DNA from 3 places in the Gordonia sp. 852002-50816_SCH5313054-c genome. Region 1 is predicted to be linked to each of the others. Evidence: riboswitches for the same ligand, from Rfam matches in the RefSeq annotation. Region 1 holds a riboswitch; each other region holds the start of a gene.
The links. A riboswitch is a leader RNA that binds a small molecule or an ion and turns the genes downstream of it on or off. The one in region 1 is predicted to bind S-adenosylmethionine.
Positions count from the first base shown of each region.

Region 1 (5,105 bases):
TGCCCGGATCGAAGCGCTCGACGAGTTTGCCCGCCTGGTGCTCGAGGTAGCTCTGCACGGCGTAACGTCCGCCGGTGAGCGGATTCTCTTGGCCCTGAGCGTCATTCGCGAAGCGTTCGTCGAGCTCCGGTTCGCTGCGGTAGGTCAGGTGTGCGATCCGGCGAGCGATTCCCATTCCGGTCGTCGGCGACTCGCCGGTGCCGTGATAGTCGCCGCCGTGCCACGCCGGATCGGACGTGATGGCCGCGATTTGCGTTGTCTGCGTGCCGATCTGGTCGGCTGTCGCACGAGCGCCGACGGCGAGCACGAGTGCGCTTCGAACCCGCTCGGGATACTCGATGATCCACTCGAGTGCCCGTGCGCCGCCCATCGAGCCGCCCACGACCGCACCGATACTCTCGATGCCCAGATGATCCATCAGCGCGACTTCGGCGCGGACCTGATCGAGCACGGTGAGTTGCGGGAAGCTCGAACCCCACGGTCGGCCTGTGGAGTCCAGCGATGCGGGCCCGGTCGACCCGCGGCATCCGCCGAGCACGTTCGCCGAGATGACGCACCATTCGTCGGTGTCGACTGCCGCGCCGGGACCGATCAGACCGTCCCACCAGCCGGGGGAGGGGTGAGCGGCATCGGCGGGTCCGGTGACGTGTGAGTCGCCGGTCAGGGCGTGCAGCGTGAGGATGACGTTGTCGCGGGTAGGTGACAATTTTCCCCACCGCTGAAAAGCGAGGGTCACGTCGTCGATCTGCTCACCGTTGTCGAGTGAGATCGACCCGAGACGGGCGCTGAGCATCTGGCCGTCCGGGGCGTTCTCCCGGTCCGGCCGTTGCTCTGTATCCGTCTGCGGGTCGATGCTCACCGACACAGGTGTCCTCGCTCCTTGCTCTGAAATGTTTACTTGGCTGCTTCGAAACCCCGGTCGAGGTCGGCGAGAATGTCGTCGATTCCCTCGATGCCCACCGCGAGGCGGACGAGGCCGGGGGTGACACCCGCGGCGAGTTGCTCCTCGGGGGTCAGCTGGCTGTGGGTGGTCGATGCGGGGTGGATCACCAGCGAGCGCACATCACCGATGTTGGCGACGTGGCTGTGCAGCGTGAGCGCCTCGACGAACCGCTTGCCCGCGTCGACGCCGCCTGCGATCTCGAAGCCGATGACCGCACCTTGGCCCTTCGGCGCGAGCTCCTGGCCACGCTTGTACCAGGGCGACGACGAAAGGCCGGCGTAGTAGACCTCTTCGACCTGCGGGTTGTCGTTGAGGTACTCGGCGACGCGCTGCGCGTTGGCGACGTGACGCTCGACCCTCAGGCTCAAGGTCTCGAGACCCTGGGCGAGCAGGAATGCGTTGAACGGCGAGATGGCTGCACCGGTGTCTCGGAGCAACTGCACGCGTGCCTTGAGCGCGTACGCGGGAGCGCCGAGATCGGCGAAGACGGCACCGTGGTAGCTCGGATCGGGCGTGGTGAAACCGGGGAACAGGTCTTTCCCGTCGCGCTGGACACGCCAGTCGAAGGTGCCGCCGTCGATGATCACGCCGCCGATCGCGGTTCCGTGCCCACCGATGTACTTGGTGGCCGAGTGCACGACGATGTCGGCGCCATGCGCGAGCGGGTTGAGCAGGTACGGGGTGGCGACGGTGTTGTCGACGATGAGCGGCACGCCGTTGCGGTGTGCAACCTCCGAGATGCCCTCGATGTCGAGGATCTCGTTGTTCGGGTTGGAGATCGACTCGCCGTAGAACGCGCGGGTGTTGTCGCGTACGGCGGCCTGCCAGGAGTCGAGATCCTCCGGATCCTCGACGAAGGTGACCTCGATGCCGAACTTGGGCAGCGTGTAGTGGAACAGGTTGTACGTTCCGCCGTAGAGCCGAGGACTCGACACGACGTGCCCGCCGTTTTCGACGATGTTGAGGATCGAGTACGTCTCCGCAGCCTGGCCCGAAGCGACGAGCAGCGCCGCGACGCCGCCCTCGAGGGCGGCAAGACGCTGTTCGACGACATCCTGCGTCGGATTCATCAGCCGCGTGTAGATGTTGCCCGGCTCGGCAAGACCGAACAGGTTCGCGGCATGGGTGGTGTCGTTGAAGGTGTACGACGTGGTCTGGTAAATCGGTAGCGCGCGGGCGTTGGTTGCCGCGTCGGCTGACTGGCCCGCGTGGATCTGCTTGGTCTCGAAACTCCAGTTGTCGGCTGGGTTCTGGTCGACGTCGACGTCAGACATTGAATATGCGTCACTTTCTACGGTCGGCAGGGCACGACGACCCTGTTGGGGTCCGACCTTCGGACCCGCGCTTGCCGGGGACCCGAAACCATCTTCGATGGAGATCATCGAGGAGCGGGGTCCCACAACCCGGTCATCACCCGGAGCACCCCACCGCGGTTGGAGGGTTGCCGATCAGCGAGCCGGGGCTTTGCGCTGATACTCATGACCTGGCGTCAAGGATATAACACGGTCGAAATGAAGTGAGAACCCTCCGACGCAGGCTGGTTCTTGGGCTGGACAAGGCGTCGTTGCGGCCGCGGTGCTCGTCGGCGGCGAATGGCCCCGAAGAATGCCTTCTCGTGTAGTCCGAACAGTCGAATTTGACGTTCTTTATCGACGGTTCGCCGCGCGATCGTCGGTTTCTGCCGTGGCGTGGGTCACAAACTTCTACGATCCGATCATTCGCGAGGGGTCGGCAAACTCGGATTCCGACCACGTCGCGATGACACGGCAGAACCGGCCGGATTGGTGGAGAACGCATGGGTGGTCACTTCGGTTTCAGGCGATCGATCAGGGCGGCGAGCACACTCGGACTCGCCGCAGTCGCAGCGGTTCTCCTCGCGATAGGCCAGACTTCCGGCGCGGGTGTCGCGCGAGCCGAGGCCAGCGCCGATTGCGGCAACGGCGCACTCGTCTTCGTCGGCGGTACGTGGGATCCCCAGGCACATCTGCTCGACGGCGTCACGCGTCAGCCGCAGTACGCCGGCTACACCGTCGAGCGCGTCGAGTATCCGGCGTCGATTTGGCCGTTGGGTGCCTTCGGCTTCGACGACAGTCAGTCGCAGGGCGTCGCGGCAACGATGTCGACAGTGGCGAGCTATCAGGCGCAGTGTCAGGGCTATCCGGTCGTGATCGTCGGGTACTCGCAGGGCGCGGGAATCGCCGGCGACGTACTCACCGGCATCGGCACCGGCAATACTTCTGGCCACGAGATCTCACCGACCAAAGTCTCCGGACTGCTCTACTCCGATCCGCGGCAGGCAGGAACTCTCTACGGACAGGGCATCGAACGCGTTCTGATCGGCGTTATCCCCGGACTGACCATGGCGGGCGGACGCGGCGTCGACGACTTCGGCGGAATTCCGGTGACCTCCGTGTGCTTCACGGGCGATCCGATCTGCGACCTGCCCGATCCGCTCCACGATCCGCTCGGTGCCCTCGATGGCTTCGCGGGTTACTGGGTCAAGCATGGTCTGTACCCGCTCTACATGTATTTGGCAGCGACCAACGGGGCCCTGTGGGACGCATGGGGAGTCAAGCCGTTGCACTGCGACAACACCACTGGCCAGGTCAGTACGTGTCAGCTCGTCGTGCCGTCGTCGGCGTGGGTCCTCACCCAGCAGTTCGTCGACAAACTCGGTCTCGGCTGGACCGTGCCCGACCTCGTGAGCAAGCGGTGGAAGTTCCCGGACATCCTCGGCATCACACTGGCCGACTTCCAGCCGCCGATCCGGTGGGCCATGGGTTGGTTCCCGCAGTTGCCCCAACTCGGCTACGGCGGTGTACTCACCGACGTCTACACGTTCCAGGACATGGCACGAGGATTGTTCACATGGAATCCGGTGCTCTGGGGGCAGGGCGTCGACGCGTTGAGGACCAGCGTCAGGAGCATCGCGGCGATGCCGCTGAACTTCGGAAAGTTCTGGGCCTACACACTGACCGGCCGCGATGTCACAGGCATTCCCGGACCCGCGTACCGACCGTCGCTTGTCGCGTTCGAAGAGTGGCTCGCGTCGCTGCGCTCTCCGTCGACGACGACCAGCCACACCGAGTCGCTGATGGCGCTGTCGGCATCGGAGAAGATCGCCGAAGCCTCGGGGACCGTGGTCACGGAGAAGAACGTCGGTGACCACGAAGGGCTCGGCACCACCGGAGCTGGGGTCAGCACCGGGGATGAGGGCGCCACCGGCACTGAGGGTCCCTCTGGCGGAAAAGTCGTCGACGATTCGGCCGGCGTTGGTGGCGACGGCGCAGCTGACGGGACGGGCACCGGAGCCGGGTCGACGCCTCCGACTGTCAGCGACTCGCCGCAACCCCAACCGCACCCGGGCGGGGAGTCGTCACAGCCGAGCGAGAATCCCAGTGACGCGCAGGCGCCTGCACCAGAGTCGTCGGCGCCCCAGCCAACACCCGACACGTCAACACCCGACAAGCCAACAGCCGACACGTCGACATCTGACGAGTCGACACCCGGTGCGTCGACGCCGCGTGCATCGTCGCCGGAGAGCGTGACACCGAAACCAGCGGCGGAGGGCGCACCAGCTGCCTGACTCCGGCCCCGCGCCGGGCGGGTGTGAACGAATTCACCGTCGACGGCGGAATCACGCCGACCGGGGTGCTCGTTGCAGCGGGAATGTCCTCAACCACCACGACGGAGACGACTGGGCCCGGGACGAATGGACCCGGGACGAACAGGAATGTCGTCCACTCCGACGCCACTCGTCGGTTCGCCATGCTGGCGATGGCGCTGGGCGGTTTCGGGATCGGCACCACGGAGTTCGTCGCGATGGGCTTGTTGCCAAACATCGCGTCCTCGGTGCATGTCTCCGAGCCGACGGCGGGCTATGTTGTCTCGGCCTACGCACTCGGGGTGGTTGTCGGCGCGCCGCTCATCGCAGCGCTGACCGCGCGGATGTCTCGCCGCACGCTGTTGATCGCACTGATGGTCGCATTCACGGTCGGCAATGCCGCGACCGTGCTGGCGCCGAACTTCGGAACGCTCATGGTCGCGAGATTCGTGGCGGGACTCCCGCATGGCGCGTATTTCGGTGTCGCGGCCCTCGTCGCTGCGCACCTGGCCGGACCTCGCAACCGTGCCAAGGCGGTCGGTCTCGTTCTCCTCGGGT
Region 1 is NZ_LZTE01000057.1:81,803-86,907, reverse strand. It holds gene metX (homoserine O-acetyltransferase MetX) at 1-865, opposite strand, end outside; gene A5788_RS13770 (bifunctional o-acetylhomoserine/o-acetylserine sulfhydrylase) at 895-2,217, opposite strand; SAM riboswitch class IV at 2,280-2,427, opposite strand; gene A5788_RS13765 (cutinase family protein) at 2,739-4,529, shown strand; gene A5788_RS13760 (MFS transporter) at 4,613-5,105, shown strand, end outside.

Region 2 (5,105 bases), on a different contig from region 1:
GTAACCGCACACATCGGTGATGGTCGAGACCTTCTGCAGGTCAACGCGTTTCGAGCCGAGGAAGCCCTGTCCGTCGTTGAGGTAGGTCGAGAAGTCGAGGACTTTCTCACGTTCGGCTGTGACTCCGAAGTTCGCCTGTCCTACTTGGTATTTCCCGTTCTGGACGCCGGGGATGATCGAGGCGAATGTTCCGTACTCGACGTTCCAGTTGACACCGAGGACCTTGCCGATCGCGTCACGCAAATCGAGATCGAGTCCGACGTTCTTGTCGTCGACCACACCACCGTGCGGCAGGTTCGACGTCCCGGGTGTCTGCGTGGTGCCGACGGTCAGGGTTCCTGCAGAGCGCACGCTCTCAGGCAGTTCGGCGCTGATTGCGTCGTCCTTTGCGATCTTGCTGGTGATGTCCTGTGTCGGAACGGCCGACGCCTCTGCAGAGTTCGCTGTGTCGTCCGACGACGAGCCACAGCCACTCAACACGATACTGCCGACCACTGCGCCGGACGCCAACATAGCGAGGATACGTGGGCGGTTCTTCATCGTTCTGGTCCCCTTGTCTGAATTCTTCTGTGTAGTAACTGGTTACGGCACGCAGAGGTGACCATCGTGCACATTCGCACGGGTACTCTCATAGCACCGCGGAGAGAAACGCTTTCGTGCGCTCGTGCTGCGGGTCGTCGAGAATCTCTGCGGGAACCCCGGATTCGACGATGCGCCCGCCGTCGAGGAAGATCGCCTGGTCGGCAACTTCACGTGCGAACCCGATCTCGTGCGTGACAATCACCATGGTCATGCCGCTGCGTGCGAGATCGCGGATCACGGCCAAAACCTCGCCGACGAGTTCAGGATCGAGCGCGCTTGTCGGTTCGTCGAACAGCATGAGGCGCGGCTTGAGCGCCAAGGCTCGGGCAATGGCGACACGTTGCTGCTGACCGCCGGAGAGCTGGCGTGGGTAGGCACTTTCGCGTCCAGCCATGCCGACACGTTCGAGCAGATCGCCGGCTCGTGCGACAGCTTCGCCGCGCGGGATACCCGCAGCCAACCGTCCTTCGATCACGTTCTGCTGCACGGTCATATGCCCGAAGAGGTTGAACTGCTGGAAGACCATCCCGATGGTGGCGCGCTGACGCGCGATCTCACGATGGGACAGTTCGTGCAGCTTTCCCGACGACGGCCGGTATCCGATGATCTCGCCGCCGACCTCGACGAACCCGCTGTCGGGCTTCTCGAGGTGATTGATACAGCGCAGTAGCGTCGACTTGCCGGAGCCCGACGGTCCGAGCAGCACGGTTACAGTGCCACGCGGGACGTCGACGTCGATGCCGTCGAGGACTTTGTGGAGTCCGAAACTCTTGCGCAGTCCTCGGATTCGGACGAGAGGTAGCGTCTCGTCGTAGGTGTGATTGTCATGCCCGGCCGTGGTGTACCCGCGGCGCGTGGTCGAAAAGCTCACGCGCCCACCGCACCTTCGTTACGACGATCAAACCTGCGAAGGTCGGTACGCACTCGCCCGAACAGCGGCAAGTTCTCACGGACCGTCGTCCAGAAGCCTTGTTGCGGTCGGCGATTGCCACGCGAGTAGTGACGTTCGACGAAGTACTGCCCTACCGAGAGCACACTGGTGACGATGATGTACCAGATGGTCGCGACCAACAGCAGAGGCAGGATCAGGTAGTTCTGCTGGTAGATCAGCTGTACGGAGTAGAGCAGGTCTTGGACGGCGATCACACTGACGATCGACGTCGCCTTGAGCAGACCGATGAGCAGATTGCCCGACGCCGGGACGATCGCCGGCATGGCCTGCGGCAGGATGATTCGACGGAAGATGCGATACCGACTGAGCCCCAACGCTTCTGCGGCCTCCGCCTGACCGCGGTCGACGGAGAGGATGCCCCCGCGCACGATCTCGGCAGCGAAGGCCGCGACGTCCAGGGTCAGTGCGACGAACGCTGCCAGCACGCCCGAGAACAGGTGCGCCGTATCGGCTTTGACGAACTCCGGACCGAACGGAATCCCTAGTGACAGTTGCGGATACAGCGAGGCCAGCTCGTACCAGAAGAGCAACTGGACAAGCGGCGGAATAGATCGGATCAACCAGACGTAGCCTGCGCTCAGCGTCGACAAGATGGGATTCGACGACAAGCGCATCACGGCGAGCAGAATCCCCAATGCGAAGCCGCACACCATGACTGACGCAGTCAGCCACAAAGTCAAGCCGAGGCCGCGCAGAACTGATGCGTGGAAGAAGTAGTCGCCGACCACATCCCACTGGAACCGCGGATTGGTGATCAGCGTGTGCACCAGCATTGCCGCAAGCACGAGAACCACGGCGCTACTCACCCACTGGCCGGGCTTGCGCGCCTTGACCAGCTTGGCCGAAAGCAGTTCTGCGTCACGCGGTTCGCTGGTCAGCGGACGCGACTGCGCAGCGGAAAGTTCAGCGGTCACAGGTATCGGTCTTCAATCCTCGATGTCGTTGTTACGGCAGCGGCGAGCGCCTGCTTCCGTCGGGTTGTCACCTGGAGCACCCCACCACGACGGAGGGTTGCCGGCCAGCAAGCCAGGGCTGGGCGCTGACACTCATAACCGACGCCAGGTTAGTGCCAGGTCGACGCCGCGCCGAGGGTATGAATCTGCGCGATTCTTAGGGTCGCGAAGTGGACGGTCGGATTGTTCGCGAAGGCGTCGCCCCTGTGCCCCGCGGTGGAACACATATCGTGGGCACAACGCCGACACGAGGAGAGCCTTATGACCGAGCTATTCGAGATCACCCGCTTGATCCAGGCCGAGCCGTCGGCGATCTTTGAGCTTCTGACCACGCCAGAAGGTCACGTCGCCATCGACAGCTCAGGCATGCTGCAAAGTGCGGAAGGGTCGACGGTCGGCGCGGTGGGCGATGAGTTTGTCGTCCACATGGATCGCGAATCGCTCAACGACCTTCCGATGGGTAAGTACGACGTGAGGGTGATCATCACGGGCTACGAGCAGAACCGGTGGGTCGAATGGACGATCATCGGCACCGTCCGACCGCCCCTCGATCACCGCTACGGATACCGACTCGAACCGACTGACGACGGCACGCTCGTCACGTCGTACTACGACTGGAGCCGCGTGACCCACGAGGACATCAAAGGCCGGTTCCCGATCATTCCCGAGGCCGGGCTACGCGCGACGCTCGGGATTCTGGCGCGGACGGTTGAGAATCAATAGCGTCCCGCCGACGTCGACCTCACTTCAACGACGCGTCGTCGCCCATCACGGCGCCCTCGCGGCGAGGATCGGCCCCGCCGAGCCAGCCGTTGCCTGAGCGCTGTAGTGCGCTGAGCCCGCTGGACTGATCGTCGACCGACACCTGTTCTCCGCGTTCGCGCAATCCCTTGACGAGCGGATCGTCGGCGCCGCCGTTCGCAGTGTTGACCAGCGGGTGCTCGCCGCCGACATTCGACGTCGGGGTGTTGGCCGTACCGAAGTCGATCATCGACACGGCCTGCTGCGGGTTCAGCTTCCAATCCAGCATTCCAACAAGCGTTTTCACGACGAACTGGATGATCACGGAGCCGCCGGGCGAGCCGAGAGCAGCGCTGAGGGTGTCCGGCGCACCGTTGGCTCCCGGCTGCATAACGAGGGTCGGGGCCATCGATGATCGCGGCCGCTTGCCCGGCGAAACCCGGTTGGCGAGAAGCGCTCCCGACTCGTCGCGTGGCTCAGCGGAGAAGTCGGTGAGCTGATTGTTGAGGATGAAGCCGTCGACCATATGGAAGCTGCCGAACGCCGATTCGACGGTCGTCGTCATCGACGCCACGTTGCCGTACTTGTCGGCGACGGTGATGTGGCTGGTTCCGTGTTCTGTGCCGGTGTACGAACCGAGCGGGACCTCACCGAGGTCTCCGGGCTGTGCCTTACCCAGCGACGTGTTCGGTTTGATCAGTGCCGCACGCTGTTTCAGGTAGGTCGGATCCAACATCGTCGCTACACCCTTGCCCGGCAACGGGATGAAGTCGGGATCGGCGATGTACTTGTCACGGTCGGCATAGGCGAGGCGTTCGGCCTCGTTGATCAGATGCACCGCTTCGGGATTCGGATGCCCGCCGTCGCGGTCGACGCCGGTCGGCCCCATCGACGGAATGTCGAAGTTGGAGAGGATGCCCATCGTCGCGGCGACAGTGATGCCACCCGACGACGGTCCTGGCATCGCCACGATGCGATGCCCGCGGTACTCGGTGGAGACCGGTTCGCGGCGCATTGCCTTGTAGTTCTTGAGGTCGTCGGCGGTAAGGAGACTCGGCGTCATACCGTTCGACGTCGAGCCAGCCTTCGCGACGATCGCATCGGCGACCGAGCCGGTGTATAGCGCTTGAGCGCCGTCGGTTGCCAACGCGCCCAACGTTTTCGCGTACGCGGGGTTGGCCAGTCGCGTTCCAGCAGTCTTCGGTGTGCCGTCCGGATTGAGGAAGTACGAGCGCGCGTCGTCGTCGGCCTTGAGGTCGCCAGCCGACTCGGAGATTGCGGTGGCGAGTCGCGGCGAAATGTCGAAGCCGTTGTCGGACAGGCTGACCGCGGGATCGAAGAGGTTCTTCCAGGCGGTGCGGCCATGTTCCTTGTGGATCTCTTCCAGCATGCGCACAGCGCCGGGCACACCGATGGAGCGGCCAGATGCGCGGGCGCTCGGGATGGGTGCACGTTGATCAATGGGGCTGATGTAGCGCAAGTAGTCCTCGGTGGCCGCCGCCGGGGCTGTCTCGCGGCCGTCGAAAGCGGTGACCTTGTGCTTGGCGGCGTCGTAGTAGAGAGCGAAAGACCCGCCACCGATGCCCGACGACTGCGGTTCGACCAGGCCGAGCACCATCTGCGCTGTGACGAGCGCGTCGGCCGCGGTACCGCCGTCCCGCAGCGTCTCGCAGGCCGCCTTGGTGGCGAGCGGATTGGCCGTCGCCGCGGCATAGGTGTTGGTCTGCACGGGCTGCATCCCGGTGCGATAGCCGGTGGCGGCCTCGGGTCGTGTCGAGATGTCCTGCGACGACTTTGGCGCCGCGCTGGAGTCGGTCTGCGTGCCCGTCGGAATCTCGCCGCAGGTGACGGACGGTTGGGCGGCGTCGTCATTTGTC
Region 2 is NZ_LZTE01000024.1:2,508-7,612, forward strand. It holds gene A5788_RS02605 (transporter substrate-binding domain-containing protein) at 1-540, opposite strand, end outside; gene A5788_RS02610 (amino acid ABC transporter ATP-binding protein) at 629-1,369, opposite strand; gene A5788_RS02615 (amino acid ABC transporter permease) at 1,450-2,448, opposite strand; SAM riboswitch class IV at 2,471-2,588, opposite strand; gene A5788_RS02620 (hypothetical protein) at 2,749-3,210, shown strand; gene A5788_RS02625 (gamma-glutamyltransferase family protein) at 3,230-5,105, opposite strand, start outside.
Region 2: another riboswitch for S-adenosylmethionine. It lies ahead of A5788_RS02615 (amino acid ABC transporter permease); the one in region 1 lies ahead of A5788_RS13770 (bifunctional o-acetylhomoserine/o-acetylserine sulfhydrylase).

Region 3 (5,105 bases), on a different contig from region 1:
CATCCTCACACTCTCGAAGACTCTCGGCGCGGGCCTACCCGTGGCAGCCGTCGTGACGAGTGCGGAGATCGAAGACCGTTGTGCCGAGCGAGGATTCCTCTTCTACACGACCCATGCGTCGGATCCGCTCGCCGCGACCGTCGCCCTCACGGTGCTCGACGTGATCGAACGGGAGGGGCTCGTCGAGCGTGCCGCCAAGCTCGGAGATGTTCTGCGCGAGAGGCTGATCGGGCTGCGCGACGACGTCGAGGTTGTCGGCGACGTCCGGGGCCGCGGGCTGCTGCAGGGCGTCGAACTCGTGACCGACAAGGCGTCGCGCACTCCCGCAGATGCGTTGGGTGCCAAGGTGACTGCAGCCTGCCTCGAGCGCGGACTGCACATGAACATCGTCCAGCTACCCGGCATGGGCGGCATCTTCCGCATCGCCCCGCCGCTGACGATCAGCGACGACGAACTGCACCAGGGCCTCGACATCCTGACCGACTCCCTCGCCGCGTCGCTCTGAGTGCGGGTGGTTCGGCGCGGGGGTGTGGGCTCCACGACGCGGGCACGCACCCACTACCCCGACGTCAACCGAGCTCGACGACGCCGAGCGCGCGCAGGACGGTCGCGAGCTTCGCCGACGTCTCGTCGAGCTCTGCCTGCGGCTCCGACCCGGCGACGATGCCGCCGCCTGCCCAGGTGTGGACGTGACGACGATCGTCGGACAGTTCGAGCGAACGGATCGTCACCATCCACTCGCCGTCGCCCGCGGAGCCCGACCATCCGACGGCGCCCGCGTAGAATCCACGACGCTCCTCGTGATTCGAGATGAACTGTGCTGCAACATCTCCCGGTGTTCCGCACACCGCAGGGTTCGGGCTCAGCAGCAGTGCGAGGTCGAGTGCGGTGATCGTCGGATCGCTCAGCACGCCGCGAATCGCTGTCGCGAGGTGCCACATCTCGCCGGTTGAGACCAGCGAAGGCTGATCGGGCACGTCGAGTTCGCGACAGATCGGCTCGAGCGCGTCGCGGAGATGGTCGACGACGAACGCGTGCTCGGCCCGGTCCTTCGTCGAGGCGAGCAGTACCCGGCCGGCAGCATGGTCGACGTCGGGGTCTGCTGAGCGCGCCGCCGATCCCGCGTAGGGGCGGCACGTAACCTCGAGACCTTGCTTGCGCAGCAACACTTCTGGGCTAGCTCCGATGAGCCATCGAGCGCGCGGGTCGGTGTGCTCGTCGACGCTGAGGTCGACGAGAAACGCAGAGTGCTCGGCGTTTCCGTACGCCAGGGCTTCGAGAAGTCGGTCCGGGTCGACGGGAGGTTCGACATCGAATTCGACGGCGCGCGCGAGCACGACCTTCGACAACGCCCCCGCGTCGATCTCGTCGATGGCACGTGCGACCCGGTCCCGATGCGTCGCGGCGTCGGGAATCAATGTGACGCGCTCGGCGTGAGCAGGCTCCGGCGCTTGCCCCACGATCGCCGAACCGCTGTGCGTGATGGTTTCGGGAACCAGCAGCGCGGCGTCGTCGGCGGCTGTGAACCCGATCGCCCCGGTGACGGCGCCGATGCGCCCGGAACGCAACGCCTCGGCAGCCTCGGTGGCGTCGGTGAATCCCGCGGAAGCGCCACGCGCTCGAACGGTGCCGTGCGGCCTGGACAGGACGAAGACCTCCGAAGCTGGCATGGATTCACGCTACCGGTTGCGTGGAAGCGCAACCGCGCACAGACCGGCGCGGCCGGCGCGCAGAATCGGGCTCGATAACACGCTCGGCGATCGCACCCTCGGCCGCCTTTCGTGCACGCTGAGTGAAAGTTGACAGCTCAGCGTCGCGTCGGTGATCCTTGGAACAGGTCATGAGTGCCAGCGACAAGCCCCGGCTAGCTGGTCGGCAACCCTCCTCCGCGGTGGGGTGCTCCGGGTGACGACCTGGCCGTGCCCAGGGTGGGTACGGCAAGCGTGGATTCCAAGGAGACTATTCGATGACTGCTGTCGTCACCCGTTCGCACACCGAGTTCTCGCAGGCCAAGGCTGTTTCGCCTGCGCAGACCCCAACTATCGCCCCACTCGCCGACGTCGTCGGCGCCGCCGAATGCGCGCCGCTTTCCGACGGTACGACGGTGCGCTACGCCAACTTCGACTACGCGGCCAGCGCCCCCGCACTCAGCGCGGTGGCTGATGCCGTCGCCGACTCGCTGAGCACCTACGCCAGCGTGCACCGCGGCGCGGGACATCTGTCGCAGGTCACGACGCGTCGCTACGAGGAGTGCCGCGAGACCGTTCGACGCTTTGTCCGTGGTCGCGCCGACGACGCCGTCGTGTTCACTCGCAACACCACCGACGCGATCAACCTCGCGGCGCATGTGACGCCTGGCGACGTTGTCGTTCTCGACATCGAGCACCACGCGAACCTGCTTCCATGGGTCGAACGCAAAGACAAGTGGACACGCATCGTCGAAGTTGCGTCGACCATCGATGAGACTCTCGCCGCCGTCGAGCGCGAACTCGCAGCCAAGCCCGCCGCGCTACTTGCGGTGACCGCGGCGTCGAACGTGACCGGCGAGGTCCTCCCGATCTCGCGACTCGCATCGATTGCGCACCGGCACGGCGCCCGAATCCTCGTCGACGCCGCACAACTCGTCGCGCATCGCCCGGTGTCGATCGTCAGCCACGGCATCGACTACCTCGTCTTCTCGGGCCATAAGCTCTACGCGCCGTTCGGCGCGGGTGTGCTGATCGGACGCACCGACTGGCTCGACGCCGCGCAGCCGTATCTGGCGGGCGGCGGTGCAACGGCAGACGTCGACGTCGAGGCCGGTTGCGCGTCGGTGTCGTGGCACACGGGTGCAGCGCGTCACGAAGCGGGATCTCCTAATGTGTTGGGCGCCATCGCGATTGCTGCCGCATGCGACGCGATCACCGATCTCGGACACGAGTGGATCGGCGCGCACGAGGCGTACCTGTGCGCACAACTCGACGCCGGACTCGCCGAGATCGACGGAGTCACCCCCCTTCGTGTCTTCGACGACGGCCTCGAGCGCGTCGGCATCGCAGGCTTCACCGTCGACGGCCATAGCCCGCGCGAGGTGGCGGAGTACCTGAGTTCGGAACACGGCATCGGTGTGCGCGACGGAAAGTTCTGCGCTCACCCGCTTCTCGACCGACTCGGTTATCCCGACGGCGCCGTACGCGCGAGCTTCGGACTCGGCAGCTCGTCCGACGACGTCGACCGCCTGCTCCACGCGCTGCGCTGCCTGAGCGATCGCAGCGCCGACGCCCCCGACATCCACCACCGAAAGGCACACTCGTGACGATCCAATCGAGTTCTCCGACAGACGTTCTCGCCGACCAGCTCCTTGCTGCCGACACCGGCGTCATCACCATCGGCCGCCCGGCGCTGCGGGTTGCGATCGTCGGCGACGCCGGTGCCGCCGAACTGCCGATCGTCGTGCGACGTTCGACGCTGCGCGACGCCCAGCGCACTCGCTCGCTACTGCGGGCCGGCACCCGTGACACCGCGAACTTCTCGGTAGCACTGGCTGTCGAGGTTGCGATCGCACCGCATCCGGGGTCGGCGCGCGCGTCTGTCGCCTCGGTGTCGGCTGCCGGCTCGGCGGTGACGTCCGTGGGGGATCGCGCAGAGACCGTGCGCTACGTCGGCACCCCGCACGGCCTGGCCACACTGATCCGAGACATCTACGCGGCAGAGGTCGCCGACGCCGTGCTCATCGTGCCGATCGACGGCTCGGCCACCGAGCACCGCGTGCGCGCAGAGGTGCTGCCGCAGTTCGAGTCTCGCCGGGCTGCGTGATCTCGACAAGCTCGATCAGCGGGTAACAAGCTGATCAGCGGGTGGTGATCTCGACAAGCTCGATCAGCGGGTGGGGCTCGATCAGCGGATTGGCTCGGTCGGCGGGCGGTGATCTCGACAAGCTCGATCAGCGGAGTGGGCTCGATCAGCGGGTAGCAAGCTCGATCAGCGGGGTGGCTCGGCGGGTGGGGTTCGATCAGCGGGCGGCGTAGGCGCGGGCGAGGTTGAGGCGCTGCCACGACTGTGCGCCGGGGCGTTGGTCGTCGAGTGGGTATCCGGCGGGATACGCGGTGCGTCGCAGTAGGTCGGCTGCTTGTGCGCGGGTGAGGCGAGGATGTGCGCGCAGCACGAGGTCGACGGCTGCGGGCGGTACGACGAACGCTGCACTCGGCGAGCCGATGCGCGAGAGTGCGTAGGACATGCGCTTGTTGTAGTCGGCCAGTGCGTCGGGTGTGCTGCGATAGGGTGTGTCGCGCGCGATGCACGTCGATAGTGCTGCGCGGCAACGCCATTCGAGTTCTGCGCGGAGTTCCTGTCCGGCGGCCACGATCAGTGGGCGGAAGCGTGGGTCGGCGTATCTGTCGGCGACGGCGGCGTCGGCGACCATGCGTCCGGCGATCACGTCGAGCGGGTAGTGCACGCCGAGGACGACGCGGTTGTAGCCGGCCTCGCTGCCGCGCGCGAGGAACTGTGGTGCGAGTTCGGGAATCATCAATGCGAGCAGCCCGGTGCGGATCATTGCCGAGGCGGTGTGCCCGGACGGGTACGACGAGCCGCTGGACTGCACGTCGCTCTTGGACCTGCCGGGCCGGTTGTACACCGTGATGCGGTCGGGTTCGGCCACATACGGACGGTCGTTGTCAGACAGGGCCTTCTCGACCGCCGTGGACGCAGCGATGCCTTGGCCCCGGGCGAATAGTGTGTCGAGCAGAGCCGAGACCTTGGGCAGTCGTTTGTCAGCAAGGGCCTGACGGAAATCTCTACCGAGGTTGGTGCCGAACGCATCCGACATTGTGTAGAGCTGCGTCTGCGACAAGCTGTCAATCGCGTAGCCGTCGTCGAGTGCCCGCTTCTGACGTGCCGGATCGTTCTTCGCCGACTGATTGATCGCCGCGGCCCTGTCCGAGTTCTCGGCGATCGTGTCGGGGTGGTTATTGCGAATGTCGGTGAAGCTCGAGATCACTGGCCAATAGATGACGTCAGAGCCGTGGACGTCGGACTGGTACACCGTCGCGATCGCACCCGCGGGGAACGGCGTCGGGTTGGGTCGAGGCGGCGCCGCGACGGCCGTGGGTACCTGTGCGCCGAGG
Region 3 is NZ_LZTE01000079.1:62,802-67,906, forward strand. It holds gene A5788_RS21195 (aspartate aminotransferase family protein) at 1-505, shown strand, start outside; gene A5788_RS21200 (isochorismate synthase) at 570-1,670, opposite strand; SAM riboswitch class IV at 1,837-1,950, shown strand; gene A5788_RS21205 (aminotransferase class V-fold PLP-dependent enzyme) at 1,967-3,295, shown strand; gene A5788_RS21210 (hypothetical protein) at 3,292-3,795, shown strand; gene A5788_RS21215 (phosphatase PAP2 family protein) at 3,992-5,105, opposite strand, start outside.
Region 3: another riboswitch for S-adenosylmethionine. It lies ahead of A5788_RS21205 (aminotransferase class V-fold PLP-dependent enzyme); the one in region 1 lies ahead of A5788_RS13770 (bifunctional o-acetylhomoserine/o-acetylserine sulfhydrylase).